3 regions of the Arthrobacter sp. 35/47 genome follow, and region 3 is predicted to be linked to each of the others. Evidence: riboswitches for the same ligand, from Rfam matches in the RefSeq annotation. Region 3 holds a riboswitch; each other region holds the start of a gene.
What was found. Region 3 has a riboswitch for cyclic di-AMP ahead of X803_RS22615 (M23 family metallopeptidase). Riboswitches for the same ligand answer to the same signal wherever they lie in the genome.
Positions count from the first base shown of each region.

Region 1: linked by a shared signal. The riboswitch ahead of X803_RS0109200 (NlpC/P60 family protein) and the one ahead of X803_RS22615 (M23 family metallopeptidase) in region 3 are both predicted to bind cyclic di-AMP.
Region 2: linked by a shared signal. The riboswitch ahead of X803_RS21470 (C40 family peptidase) and the one ahead of X803_RS22615 (M23 family metallopeptidase) in region 3 are both predicted to bind cyclic di-AMP.

Region 1 is NZ_KI914596.1:24,932-31,981, reverse strand. It holds gene X803_RS0109215 (four-helix bundle copper-binding protein) at 1-115, opposite strand, end outside; gene X803_RS0109210 (hypothetical protein) at 303-719, opposite strand; gene X803_RS18925 (M23 family metallopeptidase) at 1,299-1,742, opposite strand; gene X803_RS0109200 (NlpC/P60 family protein) at 2,301-3,116, opposite strand; cyclic di-AMP (ydaO/yuaA leader) riboswitch at 3,122-3,302, opposite strand; gene X803_RS0109195 (hypothetical protein) at 3,570-4,025, shown strand; gene X803_RS0109190 (DUF305 domain-containing protein) at 4,125-4,766, shown strand; gene X803_RS0109185 (F510_1955 family glycosylhydrolase) at 4,684-5,739, shown strand; gene X803_RS21850 (hypothetical protein) at 5,772-5,951, shown strand; gene X803_RS0109175 (TlpA family protein disulfide reductase) at 6,023-6,598, shown strand; gene X803_RS0109170 (cytochrome c biogenesis CcdA family protein) at 6,637-7,050, shown strand, end outside.
Region 2 is NZ_KI914596.1:39,862-46,911, reverse strand. It holds gene X803_RS0109295 (DUF302 domain-containing protein) at 48-464, shown strand; gene X803_RS0109290 (class II aldolase/adducin family protein) at 528-1,196, shown strand; cyclic di-AMP (ydaO/yuaA leader) riboswitch at 2,283-2,457, shown strand; gene X803_RS21470 (C40 family peptidase) at 2,462-3,286, shown strand; gene X803_RS0109275 (DsbA family protein) at 3,570-4,229, shown strand; gene X803_RS18940 (cytochrome c biogenesis CcdA family protein) at 4,229-5,095, shown strand; gene X803_RS0109265 (hypothetical protein) at 5,092-5,595, shown strand; gene X803_RS18935 (GntR family transcriptional regulator) at 5,622-6,332, opposite strand; gene trxA (thioredoxin) at 6,875-7,050, opposite strand, start outside.
Region 3 is NZ_KI914582.1:36,648-41,707, forward strand. It holds partial or broken gene X803_RS22610 (cytochrome c oxidase assembly protein) at 382-1,689, shown strand; gene X803_RS17155 (copper resistance CopC family protein) at 1,686-2,393, opposite strand; gene X803_RS22615 (M23 family metallopeptidase) at 2,429-3,055, opposite strand; cyclic di-AMP (ydaO/yuaA leader) riboswitch at 3,271-3,461, opposite strand; gene X803_RS17160 (DUF3093 family protein) at 4,102-4,665, shown strand; gene X803_RS0101700 (hypothetical protein) at 4,676-4,861, shown strand.

The DNA.
Region 1 (7,050 bases), on a different contig from region 3:
TGCACGTCTGGGCACATTCAAAACACGCTTCGATGCATTCGGCGAGCTTTTCCTTGTCCACTCCCCCGAGATCCTTGGGGTAGGTGTCGAGCATGGACGTCAAGTGGTGTGTCATTGTTTTCTCCTCAATCAGGGTGCAGCTGATCCAGGTCAGCCGCTAATTGGTTGTGTGTACCGGAATTGGGCTTGTGCAGGTGCGTGCGCTCTGACTCGCAGCCGACGGACGTCGGACTTCGAAGACGTCGGACTTAGAGCAGGCATGAGGGCACGCCAAGGAAGACCCACAAGACGGGCCTGGAATTTTATGTGCGACTGATCGATAAGGCCGTCAATGACGGAGTGAGGTGATCACGTCTTTCGAGCACCGGATCAAAGAAACCGGGCGGGCGGTAACCGCTATCGTCGGGGAACGACTCGACCTGAGCGGCAAGGGCCACAACCTGCTCCGCGGGTAACGCCGGCTGCGGTGCGGTGATGCCCTCAGTGGTGTTGACCTGCTGATGGCAACAGGCCTGCGCCGACGGTGAGCCCTTAGGCCCGGCCGTCATACTCATCGCCGTCGCAGCACCAGGCTGACCCGACGGCTCCATAGCCACCGTACGGTCACCCATCGACATCGGACCGTGCTGTTCCATCTGGAGGCACAAGGCTGCAGCGGCAGAGGTCGTAAACGCGAACACCAGTGAAAAGCTCAGCACGATACGCATCACCGCCTGCACGGTGACGCCTCCATTGCCTCGCACTGATGCTGAAATTGCGACCCCTCCCGGTCTTTCGCCTTGAAACCACCCTAATAAATGGTAAGACTGCTGACCAGTAGGCACCCGCGGCGACCTAATTTCAGGACTTTTTCGGTCGTCATCTCACTAGCCTTCATGACACCGGCTCCCGTGAAGGGGGCTCGGCTCTCAGCCCTAACTGCGCCTGGGCCGCGGGACGTTCGCGGCTTTCCTGTGACGTGGTGTCCTCTGCTCAGGGTGCGGCCGGGCCAGGACGCGTCGGCTCCGGCTCTTCACCGGGGAACCCATCTCGACCATGCGCATGGATACCTCGAGGCCCCTCATCACGGACCTGATCCGGACTCGGGCATCCAGGAGAAAGCCGAGGATCTGGCCATGAACCCGGCAGACCTCGCCCGGTACTGCGTCCAGGCCATTGGTTCCGCCCGGTCGCTCTGGCTCCCGGGACGCCGTCCCCAGCCTCGTCTCGGTCACGGTGAGAGGGATCTATACCTGAGATCGATCCTCTGGCCATCCCAGCTTCTAGTGGTTAATCGGATCTCGGTGAAGGCCCGAGGATTAGAACCAGGTCGAGGGATCGACGAGCGTGTCGTTGATCATGACTTCGAAGTGCAGATGGCAGCCGGTGGAGTTGCCAGTGGTTCCAACCCCGCCCACAAACTCTCCCCGAGCAACTGTTTGGCCTACGCCGACGGCAATCGTCGCGAGGTGGTTGTAGGTGGTCTTCAGCCCATTCCCGTGGTCGACAACGATACGGTTCCCTCCACCGTAGGGACTCCATCCAGCTTCGCTGATGGTTCCACTGGCAGCGGCCGTGACAGGGGTGGAACATGAGCCGGTGAGGTCGATGCCGGTGTGCATTTCCCCTGGCACCCCGGTCAGTGGGTTGGTGCGATATCCGAAGGTCGAGACGGTGGTCATTTCGGCCAAGGGCGCGCCGAGGCCGGACTGTTTAGGAGGTTCGGCAGCAGGGCTTTCGTCCGCGTCATCGCCGGGGGTCATCTCGATGGGACCATCAGCCAGAAAGTGCGATGAGTCTACCGACCCTGTCGCCGGCTCCGCGGAGGAGGCGCCCACGACTGCGGCGCGGCTGAAATCCACGCTGGCTTTCGGGTCGGCTTCAATGGTTTGCGCTCGTGGCTGCTGAGCGCTGTCCGCGGCCGCGCTGACGGCGGCTGGTTCTACGGATGACGGGGCCGCTGCAGTCACGGGGATGCCGGAGAGGAGAACGCCGCTAAGCACACTGGCGGCCGAGATTGCACCGGCGATCGGGGCGACAGGTGAAGGGCGGCGGTTCGTCGCGCTCCGCTTCGCGGCGCGGCGGCCCTGCTGGTGACGGGGGGTGGCCGGTTCTGCGCGGCGACGTCCTGTGGCGGCGCGGCGTCGACCGTGGGCGTTGTGGGAAGACAACGATGATCTCGTCTCGCTCAGGGGAAGGGTGAGGGCATGCCGAAGTGCAGGGGGATGACTCCGGCATGCCCAGGTGTGGGTAGGCAAAGGGCTTGGAGCGGTTCGCGGTCGCCCTGTTGGCCCTTTTTGCCTACCCGGCTTAGGTGGTTGTTAGCCGTTGACCCGGACGAAGGATGAGCCGGCGAGATCGCTCAGGGGGTGCAGGAGGGTGTCGTTGACACCGTTCATGCCGCTGCTAATGACCTGGCCGTTACCTACATAGATGGCGATGTGGCCGGGTCGGATGACCAGGTCACCCGGTGCGGGCGAGCCGACAACGGTCCCGTACTGGTAGAACTGCTCGGGCCCGAGGTCGCCCACAGACTTGCCGATGGACCGCAGCGCGACCTCGACGAGGATGGTGCAGTCCTGCGTGCGGCCGATCTGTGCGTAGGCGGAGGCGACCAGCGCGGCACCGACACTGCTGCTCGCTGCAGGGGCAGGAGCCGGCTTCGGCTCGGGAGCAGGGGCAGGGGCAGCGGGAAGCGCTACGGCAGCCTGCAGCGCCACTTCCTGCACGGCAGGGCTCGGCTGTACCGGGGCGGGTTCCACCGCCTGCACTGTTACAGGTGACGGGTCAGCTTCGGGGACCGGGTGCTCCAGGACAGGAGCCGGAGCAGCAACCACCGGAGCGGGCGCAGCGGTAACGGCTTCTCGTTCGAAGGAGATAGCGGCCGATGTATCCGCGGACACCGGCTCGGATTCCACGGTGGTAACCAGCGAACTGGTGCTCACCTGACGCTGCGGTGCGTCCACCGCCTGGGCCGGAAGGCCAGCGGTGAGAACGAGACCAGAAGCTGCGGTGATCACTGCAGCCTGACGGCCTGCAGAACCCATGTTGGAGGAAACAGCCTTGGAGAGGACCGCCAACGTATTGGTCTGGGCGGGGACTGCGCGATGGCGCGCGGGGGCATGCCGAGTGGACATAGATGAGTACCTTCTCCCAACGCCTGCGAGGTTAGCTGTCGGGTTCGGATGGGAGTCACCCGGCCGTGGACACGGCTTAACCCCAAGGACCCATAAAGCGTTGGGCCCGCGTACATGGTTCCCCCGCCTCTGCCAGCGGAAAACGGACGACCCCACCACGGTGACAGAGCTCGGCGATCCGTGTGGGAGTGCCTCCATGGGGTGCAGGCACGAGATTGAGGGTATCCCACCGGACTGCGAATATCACAATTGGGTCACGGTGGGTCTCCCCTGTCACCTCAGGAAGCTCCTTTCCCCGATTCCTGTGGTGGCGCTGAACGCGCAGCTCCTGCGCCAGCTGAATCTGGCATCCGGCAGCCACCGCTGGTGGAGCACCGATTCGATCCGGCCCAGGATGGGTCGGTACTCTGATATCAGGCATAAACCATCACGTAGGCGGGAAGGGGCAGGACGGTGCATAAGTATCCGCCGAGAGCGCTGTTCGTTCCCCTTTCACGCCGCTTTCCCCGGGCAGCTCTTCTTTTCAGTCTGACCGCGGTCATTGTGGGCATCCTTGCGATGCATGTGTGGATGGGCGGGCATGGTGCCTCACACGCCGTCGGCCCGGTGGTCACCGCGGCGCCCGCAGCTGATGTGCACCACCAGGCGATCACGCCGGCATCCGCATCCGACACCGCAGACTCGGGAATGACCCTGAATCTGGATTGTGCGGATACGTGCGGTGAAGAGATCGCCGCGGCCGTGTGCATCCTGGCGTTCCTGGTTGTTTCCTTCGCCGCTGCCATCGTCCTCAGGAGCCGGCTGGTCTATGGCCGTGTTCGCCTGCGGGGCCCGCCGCCGGTAGTACAGCTTCCCCGCACCTTCGTACCTTCGCTGACACTGGTTCAGCTCTGCATCAGCCGCACGTGAGAGTCGCGTAAGTACCCGACTCCGGTAACGGCCCGACGGCAACCCCGTCGTGCCGACGTACTGAACTGCAGCTAGCTCAACCATCGAAGGACACCCCTCATGACCAAGCGTTACCTTTCCATGTCCGCACTGGCGATCGCCGCGACCCTCACGCTTGCCGGTTGTGGATCCGGCGAAACACCCGGCACTGCTACGGCGCCGGAGAGCAGCGCCGGCTCCGCTGCACCGGAAACCACGCAGGACACTGCGGCCGAACCTAACGATGCGGACGTCATGTTCGCCCAGATGATGATCCCGCACCACCGTCAGGCCGTGGAAATGAGCGAGATCATGCTCGCCCAGGACTCCATCAGCCCGGAAGTACGCGACCTGGCTACCCAGATCAGAGATGCGCAGGCACCCGAAATCGAGACGATGACCGGCTGGCTCGAAGCTTGGGGTGAACCGGTCGAACCCGAAGGTGGCATGGAAGGCCATGACATGGGGGACATGGGCGGTGGCGGGGAGATGCAGGGCATGATGACCGAGGACGGGCTCGCCGGGCTGGAAGCCGCCGAAGGCGACGAAGCGGCGCGCATGTTCCTGGAGTCCATGACGGCCCACCACGACGGAGCGGTCGAAATGGCGCAGGAAGAAATCGAGAACGGGCAGTACCCGGATGCCATCGCCCTGGCGGAAACCATCGTGGAAACGCAGCAGGCCGAGATCGAGGAGATGGAAGCCCTCCTGGCCGAGCTCTAAGACGGGCAAGCACAGTCCGCCGGAGGCGTCCATTACCGGCGTCTCCCGCGGACCGTGCCTTCCTCCTCTTCCCGTCATTCCCCCTTTGGTTGGAGAGCAACAAATGCGTCCAAAATTTTTCCCTATCCTTCTCCGCCGTCGTCTCGTCTTGCCCACGGTGGCGCTTATCTCGATGATGTCCGTGGCGGCCTGTTCGGCTCCTTCGGCGGCACCGCAACCACCCGGCACAGCAAAGAGCTTTCCCACCGGTCATGTGCACGGTATGAGCGTGGACCCGGGCAGTGACCGGGTGCTGTTAGCCACCCACAACGGGCTGTACGACGTCTCCTCCTCCCCCGCCCCACGCATCGGACCCGTCATCGACCTGATGGGATACACCGCCGGTGAGAACAACACCCTGTACGCGTCCGGGCACCCCGGACCGGACACAGATCTGCCCAACCCGGTTGGGCTGCTCAGCTCCACCGACGGTGGTAAGAGTTGGGAGCCCCTGTCCCGGCAGGGCCAGTCCGACTTTCATGCCCTGACCAGAACCGGGGAATCATTCGTCGGATACGACGGGCAACTGATTACCAGCGGTGATGGTCTTCAATGGCTTCCGGCGGAAACCCAGATCGCTCCCTTCGACCTCTCCGGCACGACAAGCAGCGACGTCGTGCTGGCCACCACAGGGGAAGGGCTCTACCGTTCCACCGACGCCGGTTCCACTTGGAGTCTTGTCGCTGACAGTCCTCTACTGTTGCTGACCGCCCTGGACGGGGAAACGGCAGTCGGTGTCACTCCTGAAGGTGACATTCACACCAGCGCAGACGCGGGGGCGACCTGGGCGAAGAAGGGATCCATCGAGGCCGCACCCACCGCCATAGACACACACACCGACGACGGAGCCGATCAGGAAATTTGGGTTGCCACCGAAACCGGCGTGAAAGTGTCCGGTGACGGCGGAACCTCATTCAACGATCTGGTGCCCTGATGCACGGACCCTACCTTCCGGATTGGAAAGAAATGTCCCAATGGCGCGGATGGCATGAAATGACCTTCCTGCTCCTGATCGCCACCATCGGCTACCTCCTGCTCAGGCGAACGTTCCCTTCATGGGTGTCGGTACTCATCGTCCTGCCCGTGGCGATCCTCGCCGCCTATACCGCTTCCTCCGACGCCCGGCGCGATCGGCGACGAAAATGAGCAGACAACTCTTCCGGCACGCACCAACCGGCGCCCCCCGGGCAGCAAAGATCGGCAAAAACCGGCCAGGAATGAAATTTCCGGTCCTGTTTCTGACCCTGTCATTGCTGATCTCCGGGTGCGCCGCTACCGATCCACTGGCGCAACAGGCCACAGCCGGAGATAACAAGAACTACATCGCCGGTGACGGTTCAGTGAGCGAGTACGCTCCCGAAACACGGGGAGAACCGGTGGAACTGACCGCCGAACTCTACGACGGGACGACGATCTCATCAGCCGACTGGGCCGGGCAAGTGACCGTCCTGAACGTGTGGTACGCCGCCTGCGCGCCGTGCCGTGTGGAGGCCCCGGACCTGCAAGCACTCTCGCAGGAACACCAGCAGGACGGTGTTCAGTTCTTCGGGGTGAACATTCGGGACCAACGGGGGACCGCTGAGGCGTTCGAACGGAACTTCGGCATCACCTATCCCAGTTTCAACGACCAGGACGGGACTGTTCAGTTCACCATGGCGGAGTACGTGCCGGCGCAGGCCGTGCCAAGCACCCTGGTGTTGGACCGTCAGGGCCGTGTTGCCGCCCGCATTATCGGGTTGGCGGAGAAAAGCACCCTGAAGGCTCTCATCGCGGATGTGGCGGCCGAACAATGACCCGACTCACGGACGCACCGGCCACGGTCATTTCCACCGTGGCCAACCCTTTCGCGGAGACCATCCTGAGCGGCTCACTTCTGCTGGCGGTTCCTATCGCTGTGCTGGCAGGGTTGGTGTCCTTCGCCTCACCGTGCGTCCTGCCTCTCGTACCCGGCTACCTCGGCTACGTCACCGGCCTGACCGGAGTCGACCTCGCACAGCAAAAGCGCGGGCGGATGGTTGCCGGGGTCGGGTTGTTCGTTCTGGGATTCTCATTGGTGTTCATGCTGATCGGAGCGGTGTTCGGGCAGCTCGGTGCGTGGCTTCAAGCGCCAGGGCAGGCATGGATCACCCAGGTGCTCGGTGTCCTGGTGGTCCTGATGGGTGTGGTCTTCCTCGGTGGCCTCTCCTGGTTCCAGCGGGAAGCGAGAATCCACCCACACGTACCTACCGGGCTCTGGGGGGCGCCG
Region 2 (7,050 bases), on a different contig from region 3:
AAGGCCGGTAGTTAATACCTGCCAGAACCGTATTGGAAGGAGCAGACATGACCTATACCCACAGCATCGTAGTGTCAGCAGCTTACGAGGAAGCAGTGCTGAAGACCCGCGAGGCGCTGGCCGAGCAGGGCTTCGGCATCCTCTCTGAGATCGACGTCCGCGCAACCTTCGAAACCAAACTTGATGCCGAAGCAGGGCAGGGCCTCGGTGATTACGTGATCCTCGGCGCGTGCAACCCACAACTTGCCAGTCGCGCCCTGGCGGCCGAGCCGGACCTCGGCGCACTGCTACCCTGCAACGTCGTCGTACGCCGCGGACCCGACGCCACGCAGACCACAATCCAGGCCATCGACCCCCAGACAATGGTCCAGCTCAGCGCCAGCCCGGCCGTACAGGAAGTGGCCAGTGACGCCGACACGAGACTGCGAGCCGCACTGACCTCCCTCGAAGGCAACCCAGCCTAAAGACGCAAGCAGGACCAGTGATCGCCGGCACGGGAACCGGCAACTGTTCAGAAGGGAACAAATATGACCGCTAACGAAGCTTCAGCTGACGCGCGTGCGGCGATAGTGCAGGCATCCCAGCTGCTGTTTACAGCCGGGGTGATGTCCCATTCAGGGCACGGAAACCTCAGTGCCAGAATCGACGACGACCGTTTCCTGCTTACCAGCACCGGGGTGGTGAGGGACCTTCGTCCAGAGCAGCTCGCCACAGTGACCGTCGGCGGTGACGTCGTCGACGGTGAACTTGGCCCTGAGAACGCCGAAATTATCCACATGCATTCGGTCGTCTACAACACCCGGGACGACATCGCTGCAATTATCCACACCCACTCCCCTGCAGCGACAGCGTTTGCCGTGGCGAACGCGTCACTACCCTGCCGCACAGAGCCCCTGCTACGCTTCGGGCAGGCCCAGACTGTCCCTGTTGTGCCGTGGGGCCCGCGCGGGTCAGACCTGTCCGTGAAGGGCATCACCCGAGTGCTGGCCGAGCAACCTGGAACGAACGCCGTACTGTTGGGAAATCACGGGCTCCTCGCCTTCGGTCCGGACCCCGTAGCGACCGGGCGGCTGGTCATCGCGATCGAGGAATCAGCCGCGGCTGAACTGGCCGCGGCAGCGCTCGGCGGCGCGGTGGATTTCCCGCCAGGTGCCCTGGATGCAGTCCGGGCGGGGATGAAAGCCGGGCAGCACTGAGGCATGGCCGCCGGGACCAGCGGGCCGTGCTGGCGTCGAAGACATCAGGATGGCACCGCCTGGTCAGTGATGTAGAGGGGCATTCCGTAGCACAACACGCTGCCTGACGGATCCTCCCACGTTGCGACGTGGCTCCTCGTCCGGCCGGCTTTCTAGCTGCCGTCAGGGCCGTGCAGCGCCGACTGGAATTTCCGGGGTTGATGCTTGTAAGACACCAGGTGAAAGCGTGTCGGCCGCCGACGATTTTCGGGTACTCACAGACGGATATAGGCCGCGCCTTGAAACTGACGCGTGGCAATATGGGAAACAGCGGCGGGGACGACTTCCACATTTGGCTGGAGGTCAGCGGACTCCATTCCGGCCGACCGGAGACTGTTCTCACAGGCATACACCGTTATCCCCCTCGCCACATTCTCAAGGGGCTCGGCTCCCGGGATAAGCTGGCGGACGCTTGGTCCTTGGACCACTATTTCGATAGCGACATCAGGCAGTTCAGCCAACGCGTTGCGTGCCACCTGCATCGCCATGGGCAGACCGGGGAAGGGGTCCGAACCTGGGCCAGCCAAGTGCACAATGAGGATCTCCTTATTCGAAGCCGTGGACATGCTTCAGTGACCCATCCCGGCGCGGTTCATCCGTGCGTCCGAACTTTTCGTTCTTCCCGGCATGAACGTGCACTCGGAGACAGGAGCGCAGGCTCTTGTTGTGCGTCGCATTGGACCTTCTTTCCTTCATGTTCTCTGTTGCCTCTGAGGATCACTGGCTCCTTGTTTCGCCACAATAGGTGAACACTCCGGAGGAACCTATCCCATGGGTTCGGAGTTAGACAGATGTTGCATCTGTAGCAAGCATCATCAGATCCCTCCGGAAACCTTATCCGCTCGAATCAGCGACCGGTGCACACAAAATCCCGCGTGCACCGGTCAACTGAGGCGGACATGACGCGGAATTCAGAGCCCGAGGCGGCGGTAGTGAACAGTCTGGGACACCCCTTGGGGGCCCGTCATATAAATGTTTATACATTTGAGATGTTTCCCTGTATCTTGGTCATGTGCCGCGCATCGTTTCGCGGCATCCTTGGCTCGTTACCGAACTCTGCCGCTTGCCAAGGCACTAGCTAGAGACTGAGGCAGGGGCGGGGGAACCAATTTTTGGGTTCCGTTGAATCCTTGGGGTTAAGCCGTTCGATGACCACATCGCGCGACCGGGTGACTCCCACCCGAATCCGACAGCTCACCTCGCAGGTATCGGGAGAGGCTACATAGATGTCATTGAAGAACACTCGTGGCCGCCACCGTGCGGTCACTATCAGCCCTATGGCAAGAATGTATGGATCCGCGCTGGATCAGACGCGCGCCGGCAGCCGTCAGGCCGCGGTGGCTGTCGTAGGTGCTGGGCTTTTGCTGGGGAGTGCCGTGCCTGCCCAAGCAGGAGCGATAGCATCCGCCCCTGCTACGGATTTCACACCAATCCAGTCTTCCTCGGCCACCGCGCCGACGGAAGAGACCTATACGGTGCAGGCTGGGGATACCCTCGGTCTCATTGCGACGCGGCACGGTATTGATTTGCCAGCGCTGTTGTCGCTGAATGGCCTGTCGATGGACACTGTGATCTATCCCGGTGACCGCATCAACGTCGCACCGGGTGCCGTTACCTCTGGTGCCCAGCCCGAGATGATGACCCTAACGCAACTGTCCGGGCCGGCAGTGACCTCGTCCGTCTACGCTGCGGGATCTGTCAGCGCGGAGGTAGCGCCCTCGTCGGCTAATCAAGCGATCCTCGCTGCGGCGCGGGCCCAATTAGGCGCGGTGCAGGACTGCACCGTTCTTGGTGAGGTGGCACTGCGTGCGGCTGGAATCCAGGGTGTGGGCGATGAATCTCCGGAGTCCCTGATGGCTTACGCAACACCTGTGTCGGATCCGCAGCCCGGAGACTTCATCTACTACGCCGATGGAGGCATGGGCTTTTCACACAATGCGGTCTACATCGGAAACGGCCAAGCCATCCACAGTGGATGGAACGGTAACCAGACCGTGGTTGAGAGTGTCGATGTCGGCTCCGGCCCTATCTACTACCGGGTGAACGCCTAAATCCTCCGCTGGAACCTGCTGCAGACGTGGCAGGTTCCAGCGGCAGGGCGGTCGACCGCAGGAGAACATCGGGAACTTTTTCAACACCGCCTCCCCTGCGTGTACCAGTGAACGCATTTCCACCCATCGTCCGGACACTGGATCACTCATTCATGCCTGGTTGATCGGTTGTACTATCAGTGCCCATTCAAGGAGTTGCATGTCATCCCCGGAAACATCCACCCCTGAAAGATCCAGCCGCCGAGCGTTAACGATCTCCCTCGCCGTTGTTGGCCTGGTCCTTTTGATCCTGCTGATCGGCATAGCGACATCACAGAAACGTCCCTCTCAGGGTGGAGGCTCAGCACCAGCGGCTGCCCCCGGACAGAGCGAGGCTGGGGAGCCACTTGATTTGTCACGGCGGACAGCCGATGACCCGACCGCGCTTGGCCGGGTGGATGCTCCCGTAGTCATGATCGAGTATGCCGACTACCGCTGCCCGTTCTGCGGCTTGTTCTCCCGCGACACCCTGCCTACCCTGGTCGACAAATACGTGGAAAGCGGAGATTTGCGCATTGAATGGCGGGACCTGCCGGTGTTCGGTGAGCAATCCTTCAGCGCAGCCGTGGCCGGGCGGGCAGCCGGCGAGCAGAGCAAGTTCTGGGAATTCAACAAGGCGGTTTTTGCCGAGGCTCCGGAACGTGGTCACATCGATCTGACCGAGGAACGCCTGATCCAGCTGGCAGAGGCTGCCGGGGTACCCGATCTGGAAAAGTTCAAGACCGATCTGGACTCGGAAGAGCTTTCCGCAGCCGTCGAGAAGGATGCACAGGAAGCGGCATCATTGGGCGCCACCGGTACCCCGACTTTCCTGGTTAACGGTGTCCCCCTGATCGGCGCGCAGCCTCTGGCCGCCTTTGAACAGGTCATTGACGGTGAACTGGAACGGGCGGGGCAAGGGTAATGGTCATCGGTTATGCCGGCGCATTCCTTGGTGGTCTCCTAACCTTACTCAGCCCCTGTTCAGCTTTACTGCTGCCAGCTTTTTTCGCTTACGCTTTCACCACCCCTGCCCAGCTCGTAGCCAGGACCGGACTGTTTTACCTGGGGCTGCTCTCCACACTGGTGCCGCTGGGCGTCTTCGCCGGTGCTCTCGGCTCTTTGGTGACCCAGCACCGCAGTATTCTCATTGCAGTTGCGTCAGCTCTGGTTATCAGCGTGGGAATAGCCCAGCTGATAGGGATCCGTCTGCCCCCAATGTTCCGCAGCGCCCATCAAGGTGAAGGCTCCCGTTTGTCCGTGTTCGTCCTCGGTTCTGTCTACGGGGTCGCCGGGGCCTGCACCGGCCCCATTCTCGGCTCAGTCCTGACCGTGGCGGCGGTGGGAAGCAATGCCGTGTATGGCGGAGTTCTGCTCGCCGTGTACGCGTTGGGGATGGCCTTGCCGCTGTTTATGCTGGCTCTCCTGTGGGACCGGCTGGGGGTTTCCGGGCGGAGTTGGTTGCGGCCGCGTCAGGTCAGGGTGGGGCGGTGGTCCAACTCCGTGGTGATGGTCATTTCCGGTGGCCTCTCAATCGGCATTGGGGTGCTCCTGCTTGTCACCGACGGCACCGCAGGACTCGGTGGGGTACTGACTGTGTCCGACCAGTTCCGCCTTGAATCAGCTGCCAGCGGGATCGCCTCGGATGTATCCAACCCGGTATTCATGGTGGCGGCCGTGACAGTGTTGGCGTTGACCGCCGCACTGCGTTGGAGGACCCGCCGAGGATCAAGCGACGCCGGCGCTGAAAGGAAAATATCCGTAGCGCGCGAGGAAAAGGACGTTCGATGAAGGACGATCACCGCATCTCACTGGCTGCGGCCCTGTCACACTGGCCTGCCCGGCGTTGGTTGGCCGCGGTCGGCGGCACGCTCATCACCTACCTGATCGTGGCCGTCCCGACGGATCTTATTGACACGCCGCTGTTCACCCGTGAGGTTCCGCCGACGTGGTGGTCCTTCCCTGTTCTGGCCGTGACGGCCGGACTCACCGGCATGGTGGCCGCCACGTACGTCGCCCGGGAACCTGCTCTGCAGAATGACCGCCACGGCCGGTTCGGAGCCGCTGGTACAGCGATATCGTTCTTCGCGGTCGGTTGCCCGGTCTGCAACAAGCTCGTCCTGCTGGCGTTGGGAGCCTCCGGTGCGATGCAGTACTTCGAACCCATCCAGCCGCTGCTGGCTGCCGGGTCCGTAGCCCTGCTCACGTGGGCTCTCCACCAACGGGCGACATCCGAGGACCGGTGCCGGGCACCACAGGTGCCATCTGCCGCACGGTCAACAAACGGTTGACACATGTGCGAGGACGATGAGCTCCCTCAATCAGAACGCGGGCCAGAGCCGGCCTTACACCCGAACGACGTCGCTACGGTGATTCTTTCTCCCAGAATGTAGCTTCGTCGAAACTCCAGAGTCCTTGCCCGATAACATCCAGTGCGTTCGATCAGCAACAACGGCATCCCCTCGGCACAGTTCAAGCAGGAGGCCTGATCCGCGGAGGCAGCTACGGCCGTAAGTTGCTCGGTCCCGCCATCCAGCACAATGCCACAGCGTCTTTCCAGCTCGGCATACAGTGCGGCGTCGGTGAAATCCGCTTGCATCAGCTTCACGGCGACCGCAGCCGGGAGCCAAACCTGGTCCAGGCCAAGGGGTTCCCCATCGGCAAGACGCACACGCGAAAGATGGAAGAACTCCGTATCGGCATCAAGGGACATCTTCCCAGCAACCGAAGCATCCCGGACAAGGTGCTGTGCCAGCACGACACTTGAATGGTGCAGGCCAGATTCACGGATGGACGCCAACAAACTGTAGATCGGCCCGTAAGCCGTGCTCTTCCCCGCAACAACCGCAGGCTTCCGCCCGGGGTGAGCGGTAATCTGCCCGGCCTCACGGAGCGGCCGCAGCGCAGCCCTGATCGTGCCCCTGCTGACGCCGTACCGTTTGGCCAGCTCCAACTCGCCCGGAAACCCCGAATCAAAGACGCCACCAAGAACCTCATCCATAAGGTCGGCGCTGACCTTTTTCCACAACGGAGGACGCCGCGGCCCCCCGGCCCGGGTAGAGCCTTCCGCTGGAAGGGACGCCTGCTCTTCAGTATCCACGTAGCCTCGAGTGATATGTGTGACCATTGCCGTGACACGACACTACGTCACCGACCGCAGGCACCAAAAGCTTCAATCCCCTCCAGGGAGAACCTGTTCTGGGGTGTGTATACGGGTATCTCAGCCAAGCTGAGGAAGGAATCGTCGAGGAGTTCTTGTCCTCAAACCAGAGCCCTTCGGAGCGTTAATGACGTCGGCACGGCGTATGCGGGCCGATATTTCCTCGGGCGACTCTCATTTCAGGGTAGAGGGCAGGAACTTCCCCGCCTCTTGCGGACCAGCACCTCGGGAAGAGTTCCGATGGACACGGCGGCCAGGCAGGGACTAACGAATGCGAATAGTTGGAACACACCCAATAGTGCTCGGCGGGATGCATGAATTGCGCAGGTGAGCCCATGGGCCGGAACCAATGATGGTTCAGCTGCCCTGCTCGTGCCCTAAGTTTTCTCCAGCTACTCGTCTTCCGAGTCCTAAGCGGACTGGCGGGAGGCTAACTTGGCCTGCACTTCGGTCATGTCCAAGGCCTTCAGCCGCTCGATGAGCTGGTCCAAGGAGGAGGGGTTCAGTGCCCCGGGCTGGGAGAAAACCAGGATGCCATCACGGAACGCCATCAGTGTCGGAATAGAGGTAATGGAAGCGGCTGCAG
Region 3 (5,060 bases):
TTCTCCTCTACAACAGCTCAGTCGTGGCCGCCGGCCCTGAGCAGGGTCCTGTCGGTGGGAACCGCTGCGGGGCTCATCTGGACTTTCTCGGCCGTCGCGGTCCTCATCCTGGGTTATGCCGACACGATCGGCAGCCCACTGTCGGCGGATGAGGCGTTCACCCGGCAGTTGGCCTTCTATATGGTAAACATACCCAGCGGCAGAGCCTGGTTGAGTGTGACCATCCTCGCAGCCCTGACCGCCACCTGCTTCTTCGCCGTCCAGAGCCGTATCGGCTTCGTCCTGACGGGGGTGCTGGCCGGTTTCGCCGTGGTACCGCTGTCGAGCATCGGACACGCCGCCGGCAGCACCGACCACAGCGCCGGGGTCAGCGCCCTGAGCATGCACCTTCTCGGGGTCAGCGTGTGGGTCGGCGGAGTCATCGTCCTGGGACTGCTGTGGGATGTCCTCCCCTCCAACACCACCAGTGGTCCTGCGAAGACAACCATCAGGATCTTCGCCCGGTTCTCCATCCTCGCCGGTGCTGCGTTCGCCCTGGTCTTCGTCTCCGGCGTGATCAACACCGTCCTGCGCGTCGAAAGTATCCAGGGGCTTCTCTCACCGTATGGGGCGCTGATCATCCTCAAAACCCTGGCCACCCTCATACTCGGCGTCATCGGGTACATACACCGGGGCAGGATCACCGCCGCCGGGCGGAAGAACATGGCCTGGAAGCTGATCGGAACTGAAGCGACGATCATGGCCGGTGTGATGGGAATCGCCGCTGTCCTGGGACGGACCCCGCCGCCGGTCCCCCAGATACCCGAACCGGACATCACCGAAACCGAGGTCCTCACCGGGTACCCGCTCCCACCCGAGTTATCCGTGCTCACCGCACTCACGCAGTGGCGCTGGGACCTCTTCTGGGTGACCGTCGCGGTCATCGCTGCCTGGCTTTACCTGGCAGCTGTCCGCAGGGCAGCATCGTCAGGCGTGCAGTGGTCGAAGCGCCGGGTCCTCTTCTGGCTTGCCGGGCTGGGCCTGCTGGTCTACGCCACCTCAGGGGCACCGGCCATCTACGGGCTGGTGCTGCTCAGCGCCCATCTGACAATGTTGCTGACCCTGGGACTGGCCGTGCCCTTGCTGCTAGTCTCCGCCCGTCCGGCGCAGCTCCTCAAGGCAACGATGCCCGCGCGGTCCGATGGCAGCACCGGTGTGCGGGAATGGGCGCTGCAGGCTGCCAGCCACCCGGTCCTGGCGCGGTAAGCGACACCGTTGTGTGCTGCCGCGGCCCTCCTGGGCTCCCTGATCCTCATCTACGGCACGGCGCTTTTGGCCACCATCACTGCGAGCCCGCTGTCGCTGCAACTGACCAACGCGTACCTGGTTTGCCTCGGGCTGGTGTTCTTCGGCTCGCTCCTCCACCAGGTGCCCAGCCGAATGACCCGCGGTCGGCTCGCCCCGGTGCTGGCCTTACTGTCCGTGGCCCTCGCCGCAACAGCCTTCCTGGCAGTATCCCCGGAACCGCTCCACGCTGACTGGTTCAGCAACGCTGAACGCAGTTGGGGTTCCTCGCTCGTGGAGGATCAGCGACTCGCTGCGGCCACGGTAGTTCTCCTGGCCGGCGCCGCACCGCTGCTGGCATCGGCGATCATCCTCATCCGCCGGCAGCAGCGGCGGGCGCCCACAACCGCCTCAGTGGGCTCCTAGCCCTCCGTACCGTCCTGGCGTGCATCTGCTTTGACGGCTTGGCGGTGCCCCATCATGAACGCGGCGGCGCCGCCGATCACAATGACCGCGATCACAATCGGCAGCAACCAGTTGACGCCCCCGGAACTCGCGGCCTCTTCGGAAGCTGGTTCGGCAACCGGGTCCGCCGGGCTCGAAGTCGGAGCAACAGTTTCAGGGGCCACCGACGGCTCTTCACTTTCAGTGGCCTGCGCGCTCGGAGCGGCGGTGGAGGGATCCTCAGCCGGCGTCGTGCTGGCCGGTTCGTAGGTGAACTCGAAGACGCCCTCAATCGGGTGCCCGTCGGAGGACACGGTGCGCCATGCCACGCTGTACACGCCGGGGGCGTCAATGGCGGCCGGGGCTGACATGACGTTTTCCTCCAGAGTCACCGGTACTGCTTCCACCGGGGTCCCGTCCGGTCCGGTGATCTGTATCCGGCTCAGCTCCAGTCCGGAGGATTCCAGGGGTGTCTCGGAGAGAGTGATGGTGATGGCCTCCGGAGCGGTAGCGATGACCTGACCCTCCTCCGGTGCGGTCCCAATCAGTGAGTCATGCGCGGTGGCTGCCGGTGCTCCGATAGACCCGATCATCAGAGCGGCGAACACTCCCAGCAGCGCCCTTCGAAGGCGCTGGGTTCGAGGACGACGGGCGAGAGTGGTGGTGGCTGGATCGGGTGTGTGCATGACTCTCCTTGGGTGGTAGCGGACGGTTGAAACGATCAGAGCCACTGGGTGGGATCAACCACCGTGTCATTGATCATGACCTCGAAATGGAGGTGACATCCGGTGGAGTTCCCTGTCGTACCGGCATTCCCGATCAGCTCGCCCTGGGACACAATCTGCCCGGCGCTGACCCCGATGACCGAAAGATGGTTGTACGTGGTCTTCAGCCCGCTGCCGTGATCGACGACGATTCGGTTTCCTCCCCCGTAGGGGGACCAACCGGCTTCGACCACCTCGCCGCCCTGGGCGGAGAGAACCTCGGTGGTGCAGGAGGCTACCAGGTCGAGACCGGTATGCAGCTCGCCTGCGCCGGTCAATGGGCTGGTGCGGTACCCAAAACTCGATGTCGTGGCGATAGAACCAAGCGGGGCGGTGAACCGTGCTCCTACAACCGGATCAACGGGCTCCTCGATAGCGGGATCTGCTGCTTCCGCGGTGGGAGCGTCCACAGAGGGTTTACGCGTTTCGGCCTCTACCGAGCCTGCGGCCAGCAGTGAGCGATCACCAGCTTCCGCACCTGACCCGGGGACAGCCGCAACGGCGCTCCGGGTGAACGCGACTTCCGCCTCTGGATCGGCGGTGACCTTTTCAGATGGTGCGGTCTTGGTTTGGATCGGCGGCACAGTGCTGCCGCTTCCTTGTGCGGGGACCATGACGCTGCTGAGCAGCCCGGCTGCACCCAGCACTATCGCTGTAGGTTTGATCCAGTTCCTACCGGATTCAGCGGCTGGACCTGCCGCGCGCCGCCGTCCTTGCCTTGGCCGGCGCTCCGCTGCCCGGCGGCCATGAGGCGCCGGTTCCGCGCGGCGACGGCTGGCGGCCTTGTGTGATGACAAGAACATTCCTTCCCGAACGCCGCTGAAGTTAGCTGTCGGATTCGGGCAAGGAATCAGCCCGGCCGGCCAGTGCACACACTGGAACGGCTTCACCCCAAGACGGCACAACGGCCGCCACAAGAAGTGGGTCCTCCACCCCTGCCGGTATACGGACGATGGCTGGCTTCCCGGCAGGGTTAGGCGTTAAAACCAGCGTCGCCAACTCATCTCGGCGACCAGATCACTCTACAGGGACGGATGTATAGTTACAATTTCGCAACCTATTGAGAGTAGGAATCAATTACAGTCCCACAATTCTGGGTGCGGGGTGTGTGCGCCACCGAGGGAAAAGCTGTCCCGGACGAGTTTCAGCTCAGCAGGGCTGGCAGGCTCTGATCGCTCATGGGGACGATGAGATCGCCGCACCAGCAGGGAAGGTGTTCGTCCCGGCCAGGGGGACCCAACCTCGAGAACGCAAGGGGGGTGGTGCCGAGTTTCTGGTGGAAAGCGGCACGAGATGAGTACCTGGTCGAGAGACACCCGAAATGAGATCAGCCTGGTGCCCGTTCTCTGCCTTCCGTGGACCTTCCCAGACGAATAAATTAGGCTGGTTCGGTGCCCAGGCTTCTGGTGCATGCAGGTGCCGATGGCCCGGGTGCCCTAGCCACGATGGTCATCGGCATCTGGTTAACCTGATCCGGTTTTACCTGCGGTAGCGTGGCGTGATCCGCCCATCCGTCCGCTCGCTTAGGCCTCGTGACTACCCGGCGCTACAGCGCAGGAAGCGCCGCCCGATAGGCAATTGATGAGCCGACGGGAACGCCCACATTTTGGGATGTGGCAAGCTGTTGACCATGTCCGAAGCTTCCGCACCGCCAATCACGACCCTTTACGACGAACGGTTGTGGCCGACACCGTTTGTGTGGGTGCTTGTCTCAGGAGTGGCAGGAGCGTCAATCCTGGTGTTCGCGCCCATCAGCATGCTGACCGGGGTCATCGCCTGCATCGTGATCTTCCTCATCCTCACCGCTCTCCTGATCCTGTCCACCCCGCGAATCACACTGACCACCACCTCACTAAGCGTTGGCCGTGCCCAGATCGAGCGGGAGTATCTAGGTCCGGCACATTCCTATGTGAAACACGAGGCCACCAACCAGCGCGGACCGGCGCTAAACGCCCTGGCATATCTATGCATCCGAGGCTGGATTGACCCCGTGGTACGGATTGACATAGAAGACGAGGAAGACCACACCCCCTACTGGCTGGTATCGACCAGACGTCCAGCTGAACTCGTCAACGCCTTAGGCGAGGAAACGCTTCGCGAGAAAACAGCCACGACTGAATCCGTCATAACCACCAGTCGCGCACTTCAACTAGATCTGGTAGAAGGATCCGGGTCTAACGGCGGCGCACAATAGACTGACCGCTATGGAATATATCTCCGTGCTCTTGCCCTCCGCGGCCGTGGGAGCCATCTTCTACTTTGTTATGCGAGCCATCTTCAATGCCGACAGAGCCGAACGGGCAGCCCAAGCCGCCGCGGAGCAAGAAGCAACACTCGGCACACCGGACCAGGCGACCGGGCAGGAAGCTCCACCGGAAAATAAGATCTGAACTATTTTCAGGACAGGAGCAGGACATGCCGCGCCTGGGCTTCCATTGGAAGCACACTCGCGACCCTGGTATCCACAGAGCCATGCGATACGCCCATAATCACGCCCTCCTCAAATCGTCTTCCTTCCTGGGCTGTCGAGCGCCACCCTGATGCGGCCGTTACGTGAATGTGACATTCGGGGGCATGAAAGATATGATT